2 regions of the Thermoanaerobacter siderophilus SR4 genome follow, and region 2 is predicted to be linked to the other one. Evidence: riboswitches for the same ligand, from Rfam matches in the RefSeq annotation. Region 2 holds a riboswitch; the other holds the start of a gene.
What was found. Region 2 has a riboswitch for cyclic di-AMP ahead of THESIDRAFT1_RS12620 (NAD/NADP-dependent octopine/nopaline dehydrogenase family protein). Riboswitches for the same ligand answer to the same signal wherever they lie in the genome.
Positions count from the first base shown of each region.

Region 1: another riboswitch for cyclic di-AMP. It lies ahead of THESIDRAFT1_RS09465 (C40 family peptidase); the one in region 2 lies ahead of THESIDRAFT1_RS12620 (NAD/NADP-dependent octopine/nopaline dehydrogenase family protein).

Region 1 is NZ_CM001486.1:1,930,511-1,939,275, reverse strand. Features, by position in the region: gene thiI (tRNA uracil 4-sulfurtransferase ThiI) at 1-204, opposite strand, end outside; gene THESIDRAFT1_RS09485 (cysteine desulfurase family protein) at 208-1,359, opposite strand; gene THESIDRAFT1_RS09480 (metal-sensitive transcriptional regulator) at 1,378-1,644, opposite strand; gene ltrA (group II intron reverse transcriptase/maturase) at 1,800-3,212, opposite strand; gene typA (translational GTPase TypA) at 3,663-5,486, opposite strand; gene THESIDRAFT1_RS09465 (C40 family peptidase) at 5,606-6,529, opposite strand; cyclic di-AMP (ydaO/yuaA leader) riboswitch at 6,535-6,667, opposite strand; tRNA gene THESIDRAFT1_RS09460 (tRNA-Leu) at 6,829-6,916, opposite strand; gene THESIDRAFT1_RS09455 (peptide ABC transporter substrate-binding protein) at 7,111-8,694, opposite strand; gene THESIDRAFT1_RS09450 (nicotinate phosphoribosyltransferase) at 8,714-8,765, opposite strand, start outside.
Region 2 is NZ_CM001486.1:2,530,653-2,539,417, reverse strand. Features, by position in the region: gene nadD (nicotinate-nucleotide adenylyltransferase) at 1-130, shown strand, start outside; gene yqeK (bis(5'-nucleosyl)-tetraphosphatase (symmetrical) YqeK) at 120-704, shown strand; gene THESIDRAFT1_RS12635 (LCP family protein) at 701-1,888, shown strand; partial or broken gene rsfS (ribosome silencing factor) at 1,905-2,257, shown strand; gene THESIDRAFT1_RS12625 (helix-turn-helix transcriptional regulator) at 2,366-3,016, shown strand; cyclic di-AMP (ydaO/yuaA leader) riboswitch at 3,079-3,210, shown strand; gene THESIDRAFT1_RS12620 (NAD/NADP-dependent octopine/nopaline dehydrogenase family protein) at 3,312-4,412, shown strand; gene THESIDRAFT1_RS12615 (cobalamin-dependent protein) at 4,409-6,061, shown strand; gene asnB (asparagine synthase B) at 6,143-7,654, shown strand; gene THESIDRAFT1_RS12605 (D-alanyl-D-alanine carboxypeptidase family protein) at 7,683-8,765, opposite strand, start outside.

The DNA.
Region 1 (8,765 bases), 600 kb from region 2:
AAAGACTTTTTTTAATCTTTCTATTACCTCTTCAATATCTCCATCACATTCTACATAAATTCTGCCATGAGTTTTTTCAACTTTAACTTCCTTAAAGTCAGAAAGAGCATGTTTTATATTTTTTATCAATTTATTTTCAAAAAAAGACCTATTATCTCCTTTTAAAGCTAATTCTCCATATTTAATCAATAATATGTCTTGCATATTTTACCTCCGTTTATACTTTCTTAAAAAATTCACTTTTTCTTTTAACACTGATATAGTATAGTCAATTTCTTCTTCTGTATTAAAAATTCCAATGGAAAATCTTATAGCGCTTTCAATAAGGTCCTCTTTAAGACCTATCGCTTTTAAAACATGACTTTGTCCTTTCTTTTTGGAAGAACAAGCCGATCCCGTAGAAACATATATGCCCTTTTCTTCAAGAGCGTGTAAAAGCACCTCTCCCCTCACACCGGCAAAAGAAATATTGAGTATATGTGGCGCTCCCTCTTCAACATTTGGCCCGTTTAAATGAACATCTTTTATTTCAGAAACTATGCCTTGATAAAGTTGCTTCTTTAAGGTCATTAATTTGCTTACATTACCGTGGAAATTTTCTTTGGCTAATTTGCTAGCCACACCAAATCCCACAATTCCTGGCATATTTTCTGTCCCAGACCTTAAATTTTTTTCTTGTCCTCCTCCAAAAATTATTGGCCTAATCTTTACTGATTTATCAATATATAAGGCTCCTACACCTTTAGGGCCGTGTATTTTATGACTGCTTAAAGAAATCATATCTAAATTTTGCTTTTTTACATCTATATTTATTTTTCCCACTGCCTGTATAGCATCAACATGAAAAATTATACCTCTTTCCTTTGCTATTTCACCTATTTCCTCTATTGGCTCAATCGTACCTATTTCATTGTTAACAGCCATAATTGAAATGAGAATCGTTTTGTCAGTTATAGCTCTTTTTAAGTCTTTTACATCTACTTTTCCTGTTTTATCCACAGCTAAATAGGTTACTTCAAAGCCATTTTCCTCTAAATATTTTAGCACATTAAGTACAGAGGGATGTTCAATAGCGGAAGAAATTATATGATTACCCTTTTTTCTCAAACTCTCCGCTACTCCAATTAAAGCAAGATTGTTTGATTCTGTACCACCAGAAGTAAAAACAATCCCCTCAATATCTCCGTTAATTAGTTTAGCAACATTTTCTCTTGCTTCTTTCATCAATTTTTCAGCCTGATACCCTTTCAAATGTAACGAAGAAGGATTGCCATATTCATTTTCTAAAACCTCTACCATTTTCTCTATAACTTCTTTCCTAACTCGTGTAGTAGCACTGTTGTCAAGGTATACTTCCATAGGCATCATCCCTTTTATCTATTTTGCAAACTTGATTAACAAATTAATAGTTCGCTGTACTTCTTCATAGGTAGCCTTTCCATCTTCACTTGCTAATATACACTCCTTAGCATGCTCTTGTATTATAGACATGCCCACTTTTTCTAAAGAAGCTTTTACAGCTGCTATCTGCAATAAAATTTCCTCACAACTTTTTGACTCTTCTACCATTTTTTCTATCCCTGCTATGTGCCCTTTTATCGTCTTTAATCTCATCAAAATATCATTTCTCAAATTATCGCCCATTTACAACACACCCTTTACTAATTTAATTCCTTATATATTAACTTTGCCACAAAATTTGCAAAGAGTCAATTCCTATATCGAGTAGGAGCTGAATAATTATTTTATTCAGCGTCCTCTCACACCACCGTACGTACCGTTCGGTATACGGCGGTTCATTAGGAATTGTGTACAATTAGATATCTTTGGGATAAACTCTTATAACCTATGCTTTCAAAGTATTTATTTGTAAGAGTCTTATTTAGGATTGGGCTATTGGATATTCTCCAGTAGCCTTTCCTTGTATTGGCGTATTCCCAGGCTTTTTGTTCTTCTACTCCTAGTTTTACTAAGTTATCATGCTTCGTTTTTATCTTCTTCCATTGTTTCCATATACATGCCCTTAGTCTTCGCCTTATCCATTCGTCAAGGGTTTTCATTATGCTTTTCGCGTCTGCTAATCCAAAATAGTTGACCCATCCTGTTGTTATTTGATTTAGTCTTTTTATTCTGTTTTCCATGCTTATTCCCTTGTTCCGATTGGTTATTTCTCTTACTTTTTCCTTAAACCTTTTGATGGATTTTTCATGGATTCTTATTCTTACTTCGTTTTCTTTTGTGTAGAATGAAAATCCAAGAAATTTTCTTCTCCATGGTCTATCTACAGCACTTTTTGCTTCGTTGACTTTTAGTTTTAATTTGCTTTCTATGAATTTCTTTATGCTCTTCATTACTCTGTTTCCTGCAGACCTGCTTTTTACATATATGTTGCAGTCATCTGCATATCGGCAGAATTTGTGCCCTCTCCTTTCAAGTTCTTTGTCTAGTTCGTCCAACATTATGTTTGCTAATAGGGGACTTAATGGCCCTCCTTGGGGTGTCCCTTCTTCTGTTGATATTTTGATTCCGTTTATCATTACTCCTGATTCTAGGTATCTTCGTATTAACTTTAGTACTCTTTTGTCCCCTATCCGCTTTTCTAGTTTGGACATTATTATGTCGTGGTTTACTCTGTCAAAGAACTTTTCTAAGTCCATATCTACAACCAATGTGTATCCTTCATTTATGTATGCTTCTGCGGCTTTTATTGCGTCTTTTGCACTGCGTCCTGGTCTGAATCCATAACTGCTATCTGAAAATGTATGGTTGTAGACTTTATTCAGTATTTGGGCTATTGCTTGTTGTATTAGTCTATCTAGTGCTGTAGGTATTCCTAGTAGTCTTACTCCTCCATCTGGTTTGGGAATTTCTACTCTTCGCACTGGTTGTGGTTTGTATTTCCCCTCCAGCAGTTGTTGTTTTATGGTTGGCCAGTTTTCTTTGAGATACGGTAGAAGTTCATCTACTTCCATCCCATCGACTCCATGGCTTCCTTTATTTGCAACAACGCGCTTGTATGCTGCTTCCATGTTCCCTCGTTCTACTATCATTTCAAGCATCTTGCCGGTATATCTTTGTACCTCGTTTCTTCCATCTTCCGACGCCGATGATATACTATGCACTTCCGTTGTCTTTTGAAATTCCATTTCTCTATTCAACGGATAGCCTCTTTGTTGAGTTGTCTGCAGTCTCTGCATATCTTTCGAGTCCATAAGATTTCCAAAACCTCCTAACGTTCGGTCCTTCCTTATCTATTCATGTCTAGATAAGTACTATGACCTCTGCTGACTTCTCAAGGTTCAACCATACATCACTGTATGGGTTGTCACTTCAGATTTTACTTCCATGACTTATCCTTGAGACCTCCCCGGGTAAGAACGATAACTTTCATCTCATATATCTGCCAGATTTACTGTATGGGATTCGGGTAGTGTTGGACTTCGTTTTGTTACGCAAACTCATCCATCCCAATTCAGCCTCTTATCTGGTTCTTGTTCATCAGACCGAGATTTTGCCTTAAGCTTCCTTCAGATTCCACCTCACGATGGACACCCTTGCTCTTGGCTAGTGGTTCCCACTACCAAGCCCACAGCGGACTTTCACCGCCTAGTTATCGCCCATGCCGGGCGCACATAAATAATAAAGGAGCCAAAAAGGCTCCCTTATTTGTTATATTTTGCATTTTTATATCTTTGTTGTGAATCCAAAATCTTTTTTCGTATTCTAATGCTTTGAGGAGTAACTTCCACTAATTCATCATTATCTATAAACTCTAATGCTTCTTCTAAGGACATCTTTTTTACAGGAGATAGCCTCAAAGCCTCATCCGCCGTTGCAGACCTTAAATTTGTCACATGTTTTTTCTTACATACATTGACATCAATATCTCCACTTCTTGAATTAACTCCCACAACCATCCCTTCATACACTTTTGTACCTGGCTCTATAAAAAGTGTCCCTCTCTCTTGAGCATTGTAAAGGCCATAAGTTGTCGCAACCCCCGTCTCAAAAGCTACAAGAGCGCCTCTCGTACGAGAAGGAATGTCTCCTTTGTAAGGTGCATAATCATAAAAGACAGAGGTCATTATGCCATTTCCTTTTGTATCTGTTAAAAATTCAGACCGATACCCTATTAAGCCTCGTGTAGGTATTTTAAACTTAAGCCTTATAGTTCCTGGCTTTAATGTGTGCATATCCATCAATTCAGCTTTTCTCGGTCCTAATTTTTCCATTACAACTCCCATATATTCTTCAGGAATATCTATTGTCAAAAGTTCAATAGGTTCCATTTTTACTCCATTTATTTCTTTAAAAATCACTGTAGGCTTAGAAACCTGTAATTCATACCCTTCCCGTCTCATAGTCTCAATTAAAATAGAAAGATGCAGCTCTCCTCTTCCAGACACCTTAAAAGAATCAGTAGAATCTGTTTCTTCAACTCGCAATGCGACGTTTGTCTCTAGCTCTTTAAAAAGCCTTTCTCTTAAATGTCTTGAAGTAACGTATTTACCCTCAGTTCCAGCAAAAGGACTGGTATTTACACTAAAAGTCATAGAAACTGTTGGCTCTTCTATGCGAACAAAGTCTACCGCCTCGGGGTTATCTCTATCTGCAATGGTCTCTCCAATCTCAATATCGCTTATGCCAGAAACCGCCACAATATCTCCCAAGCTTGCTTCTTCTACTTGCACTCTTTTTAGTCCTTCAAACTGATATAGATTATTTATGTGAACTTTTTGTATTGACCCATCTCTTTTACATATAGCCGCTTCTTCCCCTGAAATTATTTTTCCTCTAACTACTTTTCCAATGGCAATTCTCCCAATGTAATCATCATAATCTAAAGTAGTCACTATAAGTTGTAATGGTGCTTCAATATCTCCTATTGGTGCAGGAATATAGTCTAAAATCGTATCAAAAAGAGGTCTCAAGTCATGAGACTCTTCTTCTAAACTTAATTTTGCTATACCTTCTTTTGCAGAGGTGTAGACAACAGGGAAATCAATTTGGTCATCATTTGCTCCTAATTCAATAAATAGATCTAAGACTTCGTCAATAACCTCCTGAGGCCTTGCATCAGGCCTATCAATTTTATTTATGACAACTATAGGTTTTAGATCCAGTTCCAATGCTTTACTTAATACAAAACGGGTCTGTGGCATAGGTCCTTCAAAAGAATCTACCAACAAAAGTACCCCATCTACCATTTTTAATACTCGCTCTACTTCACCGCTAAAATCTGCATGTCCTGGGGTATCCACTATATTTATTTTCACATCTTTATATCTAACAGCAGTATTTTTAGCAAGAATTGTTATACCTCTTTCTCTTTCTAAATCGTTAAAATCCAAGATCCTTTCCTCAACTTTTTCATTTGCCCTAAAAATACCGCTTTGTTTAAGCATAGCATCAACCAAAGTAGTTTTACCATGATCAACATGGGCAATAATGGCTATATTTCTTACATCTTCTCTTACAAATTTCATAAGGTATCTCCTTCCATAAAATAGGCTATATCGCGTATACAGTATTATATAATATCTCAAGGAATAAAAATAGTCAATATAAAAAAGAGCACTCTCTAGAGCACTCTTTTTATCATAGGTCATTTTATAATTCTTCTTGCTGTAACATAATGTTCTTTATAATACCCTTCGTTTAAAGGACTTATTATGACCTTCCCTCTACCTGAAGAGCTTTGTATAAACTCACCATTACCTATATATATTCCTGAATGATTTATCACACTGCTTCCTAAAGTTTTAAAAAATACCAAATCTCCTGGTTGAAGATTGTTATAACTTACATATTCTCCTGCAGTAGCTTGCTCATTTGCCGTTCTTGGTAAATTAATACCTACATTCTTGAAAACATATTGAACAAAGCCGGAACAATCAAATCCTTTTGGAGTTGAACCTCCATAGACATAAGGAGTCCCCACAAAAGACTTGGCAAAATCTATTAACTTATCTATCAAACTCCTATCTACTTCACCCCTTGAGATACTTGAAGGGCTCCTCACTGCTAAGTATTCTCCGTAAATCCATCCTTCTCTTCCGTCCGAAAGCTTTATTTTATACCACCCATTTTGTTTACCCAACACATTCACTGTAGTATTCTTGTTAAGCTGTGCTACAACGCTGCCAGATAAACCCGCTTCACTTCTCACATTAACGTAACTACCTGTCACTATACCAACACTTGCTGCTTTTTCCGAATCTCCTCTTGAGACATTAGAAGAATTTCTTACGGATAAATATTCACCAAAAACCCATCCTTCTCTTCCATCAGAAAGCTTTATCTTGTACCACCCGTTTTCCTTATCTAACACAGTCACTGTGTCATTCCAATTTAAGCGGGCAATGACACTTCCTGATAAGCTTCCTTGAGTCCGCACATTTACATAATTGCCTGTAATCTTTCCAACTCCCAGTCCTTCCGCAAACGCTGGGTTCAAAAAAGAGCTACCAATCAGCGTCGCACCAAACACAGAAATTCCAAAAATCATCTTTCCTATTCGCTGATCCACTGCAAATCTCCTTCCTTTATTGCCTCCGGAGTTAGCTGTCGGGTGCGGGACAGAAGGTATCCCTACTGCAGCTTAAAGCTACAGATTAACCCCAAAAAGCGGTTCCTCCGTACCTTTCGGATTCGGCAAGATTGCATATTTTGTCCTTTTGTCTTATCTTATCATATCCTACAGTCAAAGTCAATGTTTACATTACATTTTCTTAAATTTTTTAATCTTTTTTTAATATATTTTATAAAAAATTAATAATTTGTGTGACAAAAAATAAAAGGCTTAACGCCTCTTTTCTCTTTTATTTATGGTGCGGGCGGTGGGACTTGAACCCACACGAGATTATCTCTCACATGCCCCTCAAACATGCCTGTCTGCCAATTCCAGCACGCCCGCCTGCGTTTTTATTATACTGCTCACTTAACTCGTTTGTCAAGGTGGCAAACCTATTAATCATTTCAATTAAAATATCCATCACTGAGTAGTCGTACACCCAAACGTACGCGTCTGCCAGTTCCGCCACCACCGCACGCTTTATTTAATTTCGTCACACTATGAATTATATAATCTTTTTAGGTCAGTGTCAATACCTATTTTTTGATATACCATTTTTCTATATTGTTAAAAACATTAAATCCAGTAGGGTCCACAACTTTTACATTGTCATATGCCATAACTGCTCCTTCAATATAGAAAAGGCCAATTATGGGTTGTTCCTCTAAAAAAACTTGTTCCAAAGCCTGATAATCTGTTTTTAAAGAATTCTCTTCTGAATCATAAAAAATTCTACTATATATTTCATCAACTTTAGAATTACTATAACCCATAAAATTGTCTTTGCCTTTTGTCATAAACATTGTAGACATATCTTGATTATAACTTAAATTCCACTCCATTAACACCAAATCAAATTTACCCGAATATACAGAACTTAGTAAATTGCTCCAATCTTTTGGTACAATGTTTATTTCAATTCCTACATCTTTTAAATTATTCTTTATAATTTTAGCAACTTTAATCAAATATGGATTATTTGCATTTACCAGCAAATCAAATTTGAGCTGATAAGTTCCATTGCTCCTTATCCCTTTAACTAAATTCCAACCACTTTCCTCTAATATTTTATTTGCCTCTTTTATATCGTAATTATGAGATACTATTTTATTGCTATAAAGCCACGAATCAGGGCGAACGGGAATACATGACTTTAACCCATGACTGAAATATACATCTCTCAAAATTTTGTCAACATCTATTCCATAACACATCGCTTTCCTGACATTTGAATCTTTCAAAGCTGGCTTTTGATAATTAGGGGCCATAAATACATAATCTTGCATAACGTATTTATAAATATTTACGTTTGAAATTTCTTTGTATTTATCCCAGTCTATGTCACTTAAAAAAGTAAAATCTGCTTCTTTGCTTTGAAAAGATGTTATCATAGCATTTTCATCAGGCACAATTTTAAACACTATACTATCTATATAAGGTTTGTCGCCTCTATAATAAGGATTTCTTTCAAAAATAATTTCTCTGCCAACGCTGTAAGAAGATATCTTATATGACCCTGTACCAATAGGTACAATATCTTTATTTAAAATATCTTCCTTACCTTTATATTGGTGCTCAGCTAGAATAGGAAAAGTAAACAAAGCTATTGGATTTGCAACAGGTTTATTTAAAACAACTTCAAATTCATAATCACCATTTGTCTTATAAGAGGAGAGATAGTTAATGAGAATATCCCTATAAGGACTTTTTACATCCTTATTTTTAAAAGAATCAAAAGTAAATTTTACATCATTAGCTGTAAAACTTACTCCATCCTGCCATTTAACATTCTTTTTTAAATAAAATTTTATATTAAGTCCATTTATCTGCCAGTTTTCTGCTAATTGAGGAATAGGTTTTAAAGTTTTATCCAAGGTAACTAATCCTTCCAATGACAAATTTAACATTTGCCTTACTCTCTCATTGTCATTCAAAAAAGGATTTAATGTATCAAAAGAAGTAATATTTACTCTTAAAGTGCCACCCTCTACTGGCTTTTCTTCTTCAATCTTAGTTTTGTCCTCAGATGCTTGAGGTAAATTTACCATATTTTGCGGAGTAGTTTTGCATCCTGTAAAAATAAACATCAAAATGAAAGATAATATAATAAATTTTCTCATTAACTATCATCTCCGAAAACTATTTTATCTTTTTCAATTTTTTATTTTCGATAATTCCAGGAATTCTCCCT
Region 2 (8,765 bases):
TATCTCCTCAACTGATATAAGGGAAAGAGTAGCAGGGGGACGACCTATAAAGTATTTGTTGCCGGAGTCTGTTGAAAGATATATTCAAAAATACGGTTTATACAAAGAGGATGACGAAAATGGGGTATGACATAGAATTTTTTAAAAAGAGATTAAAAGAGTTATTAGATGAAAAAAGATTTAAACACTCTATTGGAGTAATGGAAACCGCAATGCATCTTGCAATAAAATATGGAGCTGATGTCGAAAAGGCACAAGTAGCAGGATTATTGCATGATTGCGCTAAAAGCTATTCTGATGATGACCTTTTAAAACTTGCTAAAAAATATAGAATTGAGCTAGATGAGATTTTAATTCATGCGCCTTTTCTTTTACACGGTCCTATAGGTGCACATTTGGTAGAAGAAATTTTTGGAATAAAAGATCAAGAAATAAAAAGGGCAATTGCTCTTCATACTACTGGTGATGTCAATATGAGCCTTTTGGATGAAGTAGTATTTCTTGCGGATTATATAGAGCCTAATAGAGATTTTAAAGGAGTAGAGGAATTAAGGCGATTAGCTGAGGAAAATTTAGACCTTGCTTTGTTAAAGTCTTTTGATAGTACAATTTGTTATGTTTTAGAGAGGGGACTACTTCTTTATGAGAAAACAATAAAAGCTCGAAATCATATTCTTTTGAAACTTGGGAGTGGAGGTAAATGAAAAAATTTATAAAGATTGTATCAATGTTATTGTTGCTGAGTTTATTATCTGTAGGAGTAGGAGGATATATCTATTTAAAGTCTTTGAACCCCTTAGATGTTTCTTTGATGAATAAAAATAGTGAAAACAAAAATTCAGAGGCAATTCAGAAAATAAATATATTGGTTTTGGGAGTTGATGAAACATCGCCAACAGATCCAAGGCGTTCTGATACTATGATATTATTATCTTATAATCCTAAAACTAACAAAGCTTATATTTTATCTATTCCCAGAGATACAATGATTAAACTTGACAAATATGGGACACAAAAGATAAATGCTGCCTATCCCATAGGTGGACCTCAACTGGCGATGGATATGGTGTCACAGCTTATTGGAGAGCCCGTTGATTATTATGTAAAGATTGGATATGAAGGTTTTAAACAATTAGTAGACGATTTAGGCGGAGTAGAGATGAACGTACCGATGGACATGAATTATGATGACAATGCAGGGAATCTTCATATTCATTTAAAAAAAGGTGTTCAACTTTTGGATGGAGAGAAGGCTTTACAGTTGGTGAGATTTAGACATGGGTATGCAGAACAGGATTTAGAAAGGGTCAAAGTCCAAAGGGAATTTTTATTAGCGATGTTTCAAAAAGCTAAAGACCCTAGTACTTTGTTAAAAATTCATCGTATATTAAAAACCATAAATCAATACGTAGAAACAAACATACCACCTACTACTATGTTAAAGTATGCAGATTATCTTTTAAAACTTGACAAAGACAATATAAAAGCAGCTACTGTGCCTGGTACTCCTCAGTACATTGATGGGGTTGCTTATTATATCACAGATCCACAAGAAGTATTACAATTTATGGATAATTTAAATGATGAAAGAGATGATACTGCTATCGCAGCTAATAAAAAAGACATAAAAATAGAAGTTTTAAATGGCGGTGGTATACCAGGAGCTGCTACAAAGACTGCTGATTTGTTAAAACAACAAGGGTATGATGTAGTGAAGATAGGAAATGTAATAGGTACCACTTACAACACTACTCAGATAATCAATAGGACTGATGATAAAAAAATAGTAGAAGATCTGAAGAAAATTTTAAAAAACGCTATTGTAGTGGAAGATACGAATGGAGACAGTAATGTTGATATAACTATAATTTTAGGGAAAAACATATAAAATGGAGGGTGATTTAGTGATAGACGGAAAAGATAAGGTGTCTAAAATTTATAAAGTTTTAGAAGACAAAAAAGCTTATGATATAAAGATCTTGTATATAGGAGATTTAACGATTGTCGCAGATTATTTTGTTATTGCCACTGGCAGTTCGGATACTCACGTCAAAGCATTGACAGACGAAATTGAAAAAAACTTATGGAAGACGGCGTTTTTGTTGATCATATTGAGGGTTACAATTGGGGCAAGTGGATTTTGATGGATTATGGAGATGTAATAGTTCACATATTTCAACAACCCGAAAGGGAATTTTATAATTTAGAAAGATTGTGGGCAGATGCAAAGGAAATAGTGCTTGACAACCGCATTTAAGGTATGTATAATAACGTTAATAAATTTTTAATGCTGTTATCTCTTGTGTCATTTTTTACTCTCTACCGCATATATTTAATATTGTATGATTAGGGGGATTCAAAGCCAATGGGAACACATCCTATCTTAAAAAGCATGATCCCAGTACTGGAAGGTATAGCTAATACATTTGGCAAAAATTGCGAAGTGGCATTACATGACTTTTCTTCCCCACAAAATCCTATCATTGCGATCATAAATCCCCATGTTACGGGAAGAGAAGTGGGGGCTCCATTGCCTGAGGCTATATTAAAAGTATTGAAATCAGATAATATTGAGAATTTAATAAATTATAAAAACAAGAGCAATGATGGAAAAATTTTGAAGTCGTCCGCGATTTTTATAAAAGATGAAAATGGCAAGCCCATTGGGTGCCTTACAATTAATATCGATATTTCAGAATTTATTATGGTGAAAAATACCTTATCAGAATTCTGTGAAGTAGCTGATACTACAGAAGAAAATAGAGAAAGTTATACGGGCAGTGTAAGTGATGTTTTGGAAAGCATTGTGAATACTACATTAGAGAATTATGGTAAACCTGTAAATTTTATGACAAAAGAAGAAAAGGTTCAGATAGTGAAAATGTTAGATGCAAAAGGGACTTTCTTAATAAGGGGCGCTGTGGATTACGTAGCAAAAATACTCTGTGTTTCCAGATATACTATATATAATTATTTGGATGAAATAAGGGTAGGAGAGGATTTTGGTAAATATTAGTCTGTTTTCCTTTACAAATATTTGATTTTATGATATAATAAAAATAAATTGAAAATTAAATAAAATGCTAAACGCTGAATTCGTAAAGAAGCGGGGGAACCACTTTCTGGGGTGAATCCATCTTTTAAAAGATGGTAGGGTTATCTTTCGACCCGAACCCGTCAGCTAACCTCGTAAGCGTTGAAAGAGGAGGATGATAGCATTGGTGTCTTTTTGGGTTTTTACAGACACCGAAGGTTAAAGCTATAGATTTCCCTCTATAGCTTTTTCATTTCTTTAAAAGGGGGTAGTAAAAATGAAACAACTCTCTTTTGCAGTAATTGGAGCTGGGAATGGGGGTCAAGCGATAGCGGGGCATCTCGCTTTAAAAGGCTATAAAGTTAATTTGTACAATAGAACCTATCAAAAATTACTTCCTATTATAGAAAAAGGTGGAATTGAATTAGAAGGAGAAGTAGAAGGGTTTGGCAAGTTAAATGTGATAACTGATGACATGGAGAAAGCTATTAAAGATGTTGATATAGTTTTAGTTGTAGTTCCTGCTTCTGCCCATTATAAAATTGCCGAAGACATGCTGCCATATCTTAGGGATGGTCAAATAATTGTATTAAACCCTGGGAGAACTGGTGGTGCTTTAGAGTTTCATAATGTTACAAGAAAAAGAGAAGATTTAGATGTAGTTATTGCAGAAACAGATACTTTTATATACGCCTGCAGGTCTTCCATGGGAAGAGCTAAAATATACAAAATAAAAGAAGTAGTGTCTGTTGCTGCAATACCTAAAGAAAAAACAGAAATAGTGGTGGAAACACTTAATACTGCATTTTCTCAGTTTATTCCGGCGCAAAATGTTCTTGAAACGAGTCTTAACAATTTTGGAGCTGTTTTTCATCCCACCCCTACTCTTTTGAATGCAGCGAGAATAGAAACTACTAAAGGGAATTTTGAATATTATCGGGAAGGCATTTCTCCTTCTGTTGCAAAGATATTGGAAAAAATAGATAATGAGAGAATGATGGTGGCAAAAGCTCTGGGCGTAAATACTATTTCCGCTAAAAGATGGCTAAAAGAAAGTTATAATGCGGAAGGAGAAAATCTATATGAGGCAATTCAAAATACAAAAGCTTATGTTGGTTTATTAGCTCCTCAAACATTAGATTGTCGTTATATATTTGAAGATGTTCCTATGAGTTTAGTGCCTATGTCTTCTATAGGGAAAGAAATAGGCATTAAGACCCCCACTATTGATGCTGTTATACATCTTGCTTCAGTTATGCACGGAAAAGATTATTGGAAAGTTGGAAGAACGGCTGAAAAGCTTGGCATACAAGGTATGACAGTTGAAGAAATTATAGAATTGGTTGAAGGGAAAAGAAAGGAGGTAACGATAGCATGAAAAAGTTAATTGTAGCGGCAGCGATAGGTAATTGCGTCCATGTAGCAGGTGTGTATAACTTTTTGAGATTTGCAGAACAGCAAGGTTATGAGACTGTATTTTTAGGTCCTGCAGTTCCTATTAAAAAATTGATTGAAGCTGTTAAAGAACATAAGCCGGAGATTGTAGGAGTAAGCTTTAGACTAACTCCTTCAGCTCTTGAAAAACTTTTAGAAGAACTCAAGAGGGAAATAGAAGTAAATAATTTGCAACATATAAAATGGGTATTTGGAGGGACAGAGCCTACTGCAGAAGTAGCTCGTAAATCAGGAATATTTGCAGCAGTTTTTGATGGTAAAAATGGCGATGAAGCTACAATTAATTTCTTAAGAGGAGGAAGTTCAAACCATAGACAAAGAGTTTTTGCTGATACATTAATTGGAAGAATAGAAGATAAATATCCTTATCCTATAATAAGGCATCACTTTGGGCTTCCTTCATTGGAGGACACTATAGAAGGAGTTAAGAAGATAGCAGAAGCAGAAGTTTTAGATGTAATTTCTATAGCACCAGACCAAAATGCTCAAGAGCACTTCTTTGATAAGAAATATGACAAATCTTTGGACGGAGCAGGCGGTGTTCCTATAAGAAAGAAAGAAGACTTAATAAGAATATATGAGGCTTCAAGAAGAGGTAACTATCCTCTTCTCAGATGTTACAGTGGTACAAATGATGTTTTCAAGATGGCAGAGATGCTTCTAGAGACTATCCATAACGCTTGGGCAGCGATTCCCCTTTGCTGGTATAATGTATTGGACGGCAGAGGACCAAGGGATGTAAATACTTCCATAAGAGAAAATCAGCAGCTTATGAAATGGCACGCTGAAAAAGGAGTACCTGTAGAAGTAAACGAAGCACATCATTGGAGCTTGAGAGATGCTCACGACGTAATTGGAGTAACAATGGCTTATCTTGCAGCATATAATGCCAAAAAGATGGGAGTAAGAGACTATGTAGCTCAGTTTATGTTTAATGTACCTGCTTCTATTTCACCAAAAATGGATTTGGCAAAGATGTTAGCTAAGATAGAATTGATAGAAGAATTACAAGATGAAAATTTCAGAGTTATAAGGCAGGCAAGGGCTGGGCTTGCAAGTTTCCCTTCCGACCTTTTAGAAGCTAAAGGACAATTGGCTTCCAGTGCCTATCTCTCCATGGCTATAAAGCCTCATATCTATCATGTGGTAGGCTACTGTGAAGCTCATCATGCTGCAACGCCAGAAGATATAATTGAAAGCGTTAAAATAGTAAAAGCCGTGATAAAAAACTCTATGTTTGGAATGCCTGATTTGACTCAGGATAAAGAAGTAATTCAAAGAAAAGAACAGTTAAAGAAAGAGACAAGGATTTTATTGGAAGCGATAAAGAGTTTAGCGCCTCACAGTCCTGATCCACTTTCTGATCCAGACGTATTAGCATTGGCGATAAAGATTGGTCTATTAGATGCACCACATCTCAAGGGTAACAAGTATGCAAAAGGAGAATTGCAGACCAAAGTAATAGATGGTGCATGTTATGCTTATGACTATGAGAAGCATAGAATAATACCTGAACAAGAAAGGGTAGAAAAGATTTTACGTGAATATGAAAGATTAGTTATAACAGTATAAAATTTAGGAACGTAAGATCTATTCTTACGTTCCTTATTCAATTTTCTTTAAATATATATGAAGGGGAGGAATGATAATCAAATGTGTGGATTGGCAGGAATTATAGGAACTGGTGATAAGAGCAAAGTACAAAGGATGCTTGATAAAATACGACATCGTGGCCCGGATGAGTCAGGTATTTTTGCAGATGAAAATATTACATTAGGCCATAATAGGTTGACGATAATTGACCTTTATCATGGACGCCAACCTATAAAAAACGAAGATGGCAGGTATTGGCTTATTTATAATGGAGAAATTTACAATTACCAATTATTGCGTAAAGAGTTAAAAAACCATATTTTTTCCACAGATACTGATAGCGAAGTAATAATTCATTTGTCTGAAGAACTAGGTAAAAATTGTGTTAACTATATTGATGGAATGTTTGCTTTAGTTATTTATGACTCTAAAAAAAAGACCATATTTATTGCTCGCGATCCGTTAGGAATAAAGCCATTGTATTATGGTAAAACAAAAGAAGGTTATTTTGCCTTTGCTTCGGAGATTAAAGCACTTCAGGAAGTAACTGATGATATAAATGAATTTCCTAATGGATATATTTATACAACTGAAAATGGATTTGAGAGATATTATTCAATTCCACAGGATCCGATGTATTTTGCAGATGTTGATAATATTATTAATGGATTAAGGCTTAGATTAGAGGATTCAGTAAGAAAAAGGTTGATTGCTGATGTGCCTGTTGGAGTATTTTTAAGTGGCGGATTGGATAGCAGCCTTATAGCAGCAATAGCAGCAAAATACAAAAATCCCCTTCACTCATTTGCAGTAGGTGTCGAAGGAAGTAATGACTTAAAGAATGCAAGAGTTGTTGCTGATTATGTAGGTACGATTCACCATGAATTTATTTATACAGAGGAGGACATAAAAAAAGTTTTACCCAAAGTTATATATCATCTTGAATCCTGTGATCCAGCCTTAGTCAGAAGTGCTGTTGCAACATATTTTGTATCAAAACTTGCAAGCAATTACGTAAAAGTTATTCTTTCGGGAGAAGGTGCTGATGAGTTGTTTAGCGGATACCATTACCTCAAAAATTATACAAATCCTTGGAAATTACAATCCGAATTAAAATATATAACTCGAAATTTGCATAATACAAATCTTCAAAGAGTTGACAGAATGACAATGGCACATTCCATTGAGGGACGTGTACCGTTTTTAGATATAGAAGTGTTACGGTACGCATTTAAAATAACACCGTCATTTAAAATTAACGGCCGAGAAAAAACCGAAAAGTGGATACTTAGAAAGCTTGCAGAAAATTATTTACCAGAATCAATTGTATGGAGAAGAAAAGAAAAATTTGCAATAGGAACTGGTACATCTGAAATATTAAATAAAATAGCCGAATCAGAAATTAGTGATGCAGAGTATATAAAAAATAGATTCCTACCTAACGGTTTTGAAATAAAGTCTAAAGAAGAGTTGTATTATTTTAAAATTTTAAAAAGATTTTTTAATGTTGATTCTTTTATAAAGGACATGGGAAGAAGTAGAAGTCTCAATGACAACCAAATATATGCATAAAAAGAGGGCATTCTGCCCTTTTTTTAAATCAATATTTTGAGAAAATATATTTCTTTCTATTTCTAATTTTCCGTCTTCTCCAAAGGATAAAAGCTATTCCTAAAATTGTTGTTCCAGTAATGAATCTTACAGGGTTAGTATACATTGTATTTTTTACCCCAGAAGATTGTACATCCATATAATAATTTCCCCAAAAGTTTTTATAAACAGATTCGGTTGCAATAAGAGGATTTGTGCCTATTTCCTTTTCATTTAAAGTGTATTTAATGTATCCTAATGTATCTCCTTTATTTATTGGCGCTTTTATGTTTTTATTTAGTATTATTTGAGTTTCTATAGAATTTTCTTGCCCTTTAGGGACTTCATAGTAAAAGTCTTCTTTTGCAATAAGAGGAAGTTTAAAGTGAGATTTTCCCAAGTCGATATAAGTTACTACCTCACCTTTTTCTGTTTTTTTCACTAAAGTAAAGTTTTGAAATCCGTAGTCTAAAAGCTTTATAGTATCTGTCCAGATATTTGTTCCTTGGTCTCCCATTATGACGGATATAAGTCTGTGGCCGTCTCTTGTTGCAGAAGCTACTAAAACTTGACCTGCTGCAACCGTGTATCCTGTTTTTACTCCATCGGCGCCTTCATAGTGAAAACTTGAAGGTTTAATTAAGCGGTTGCTTAACCATAGATCTCTTACTTTATCAAACTTATTAGTAGGGGGAATTTGATAATGTATTGTAGTTACTATTTTTCTAAATTCAGGATTTTGCATTGCATACCTTGCTATTAATGCCATATCATAAGGGGTCGAATAATGATTTTCATCAGGAAGACCATTTGGATTTACAAAATGGCTATCATAAGCTCCAATTTCTTTAGCTTTTTCATTCATCATTTTAGCAAAGTTTTCTATGCTCCCACCAATGTGTTCAGCAATTGCTATTGCTGCATCATTGGCAGATTCTAACAAAAGCGCATAAAGTAATTGCTCTAACGTAAGTTGTTCACCAGGAGAAAGAAATATGGAATTTCCATCTATTTTTGTAACATTATCGCTTGCAGTTACAATATCGTTTAAGTTTCCCTTTTCTATAGCAATAATTGCAGTAAGAATTTTAGT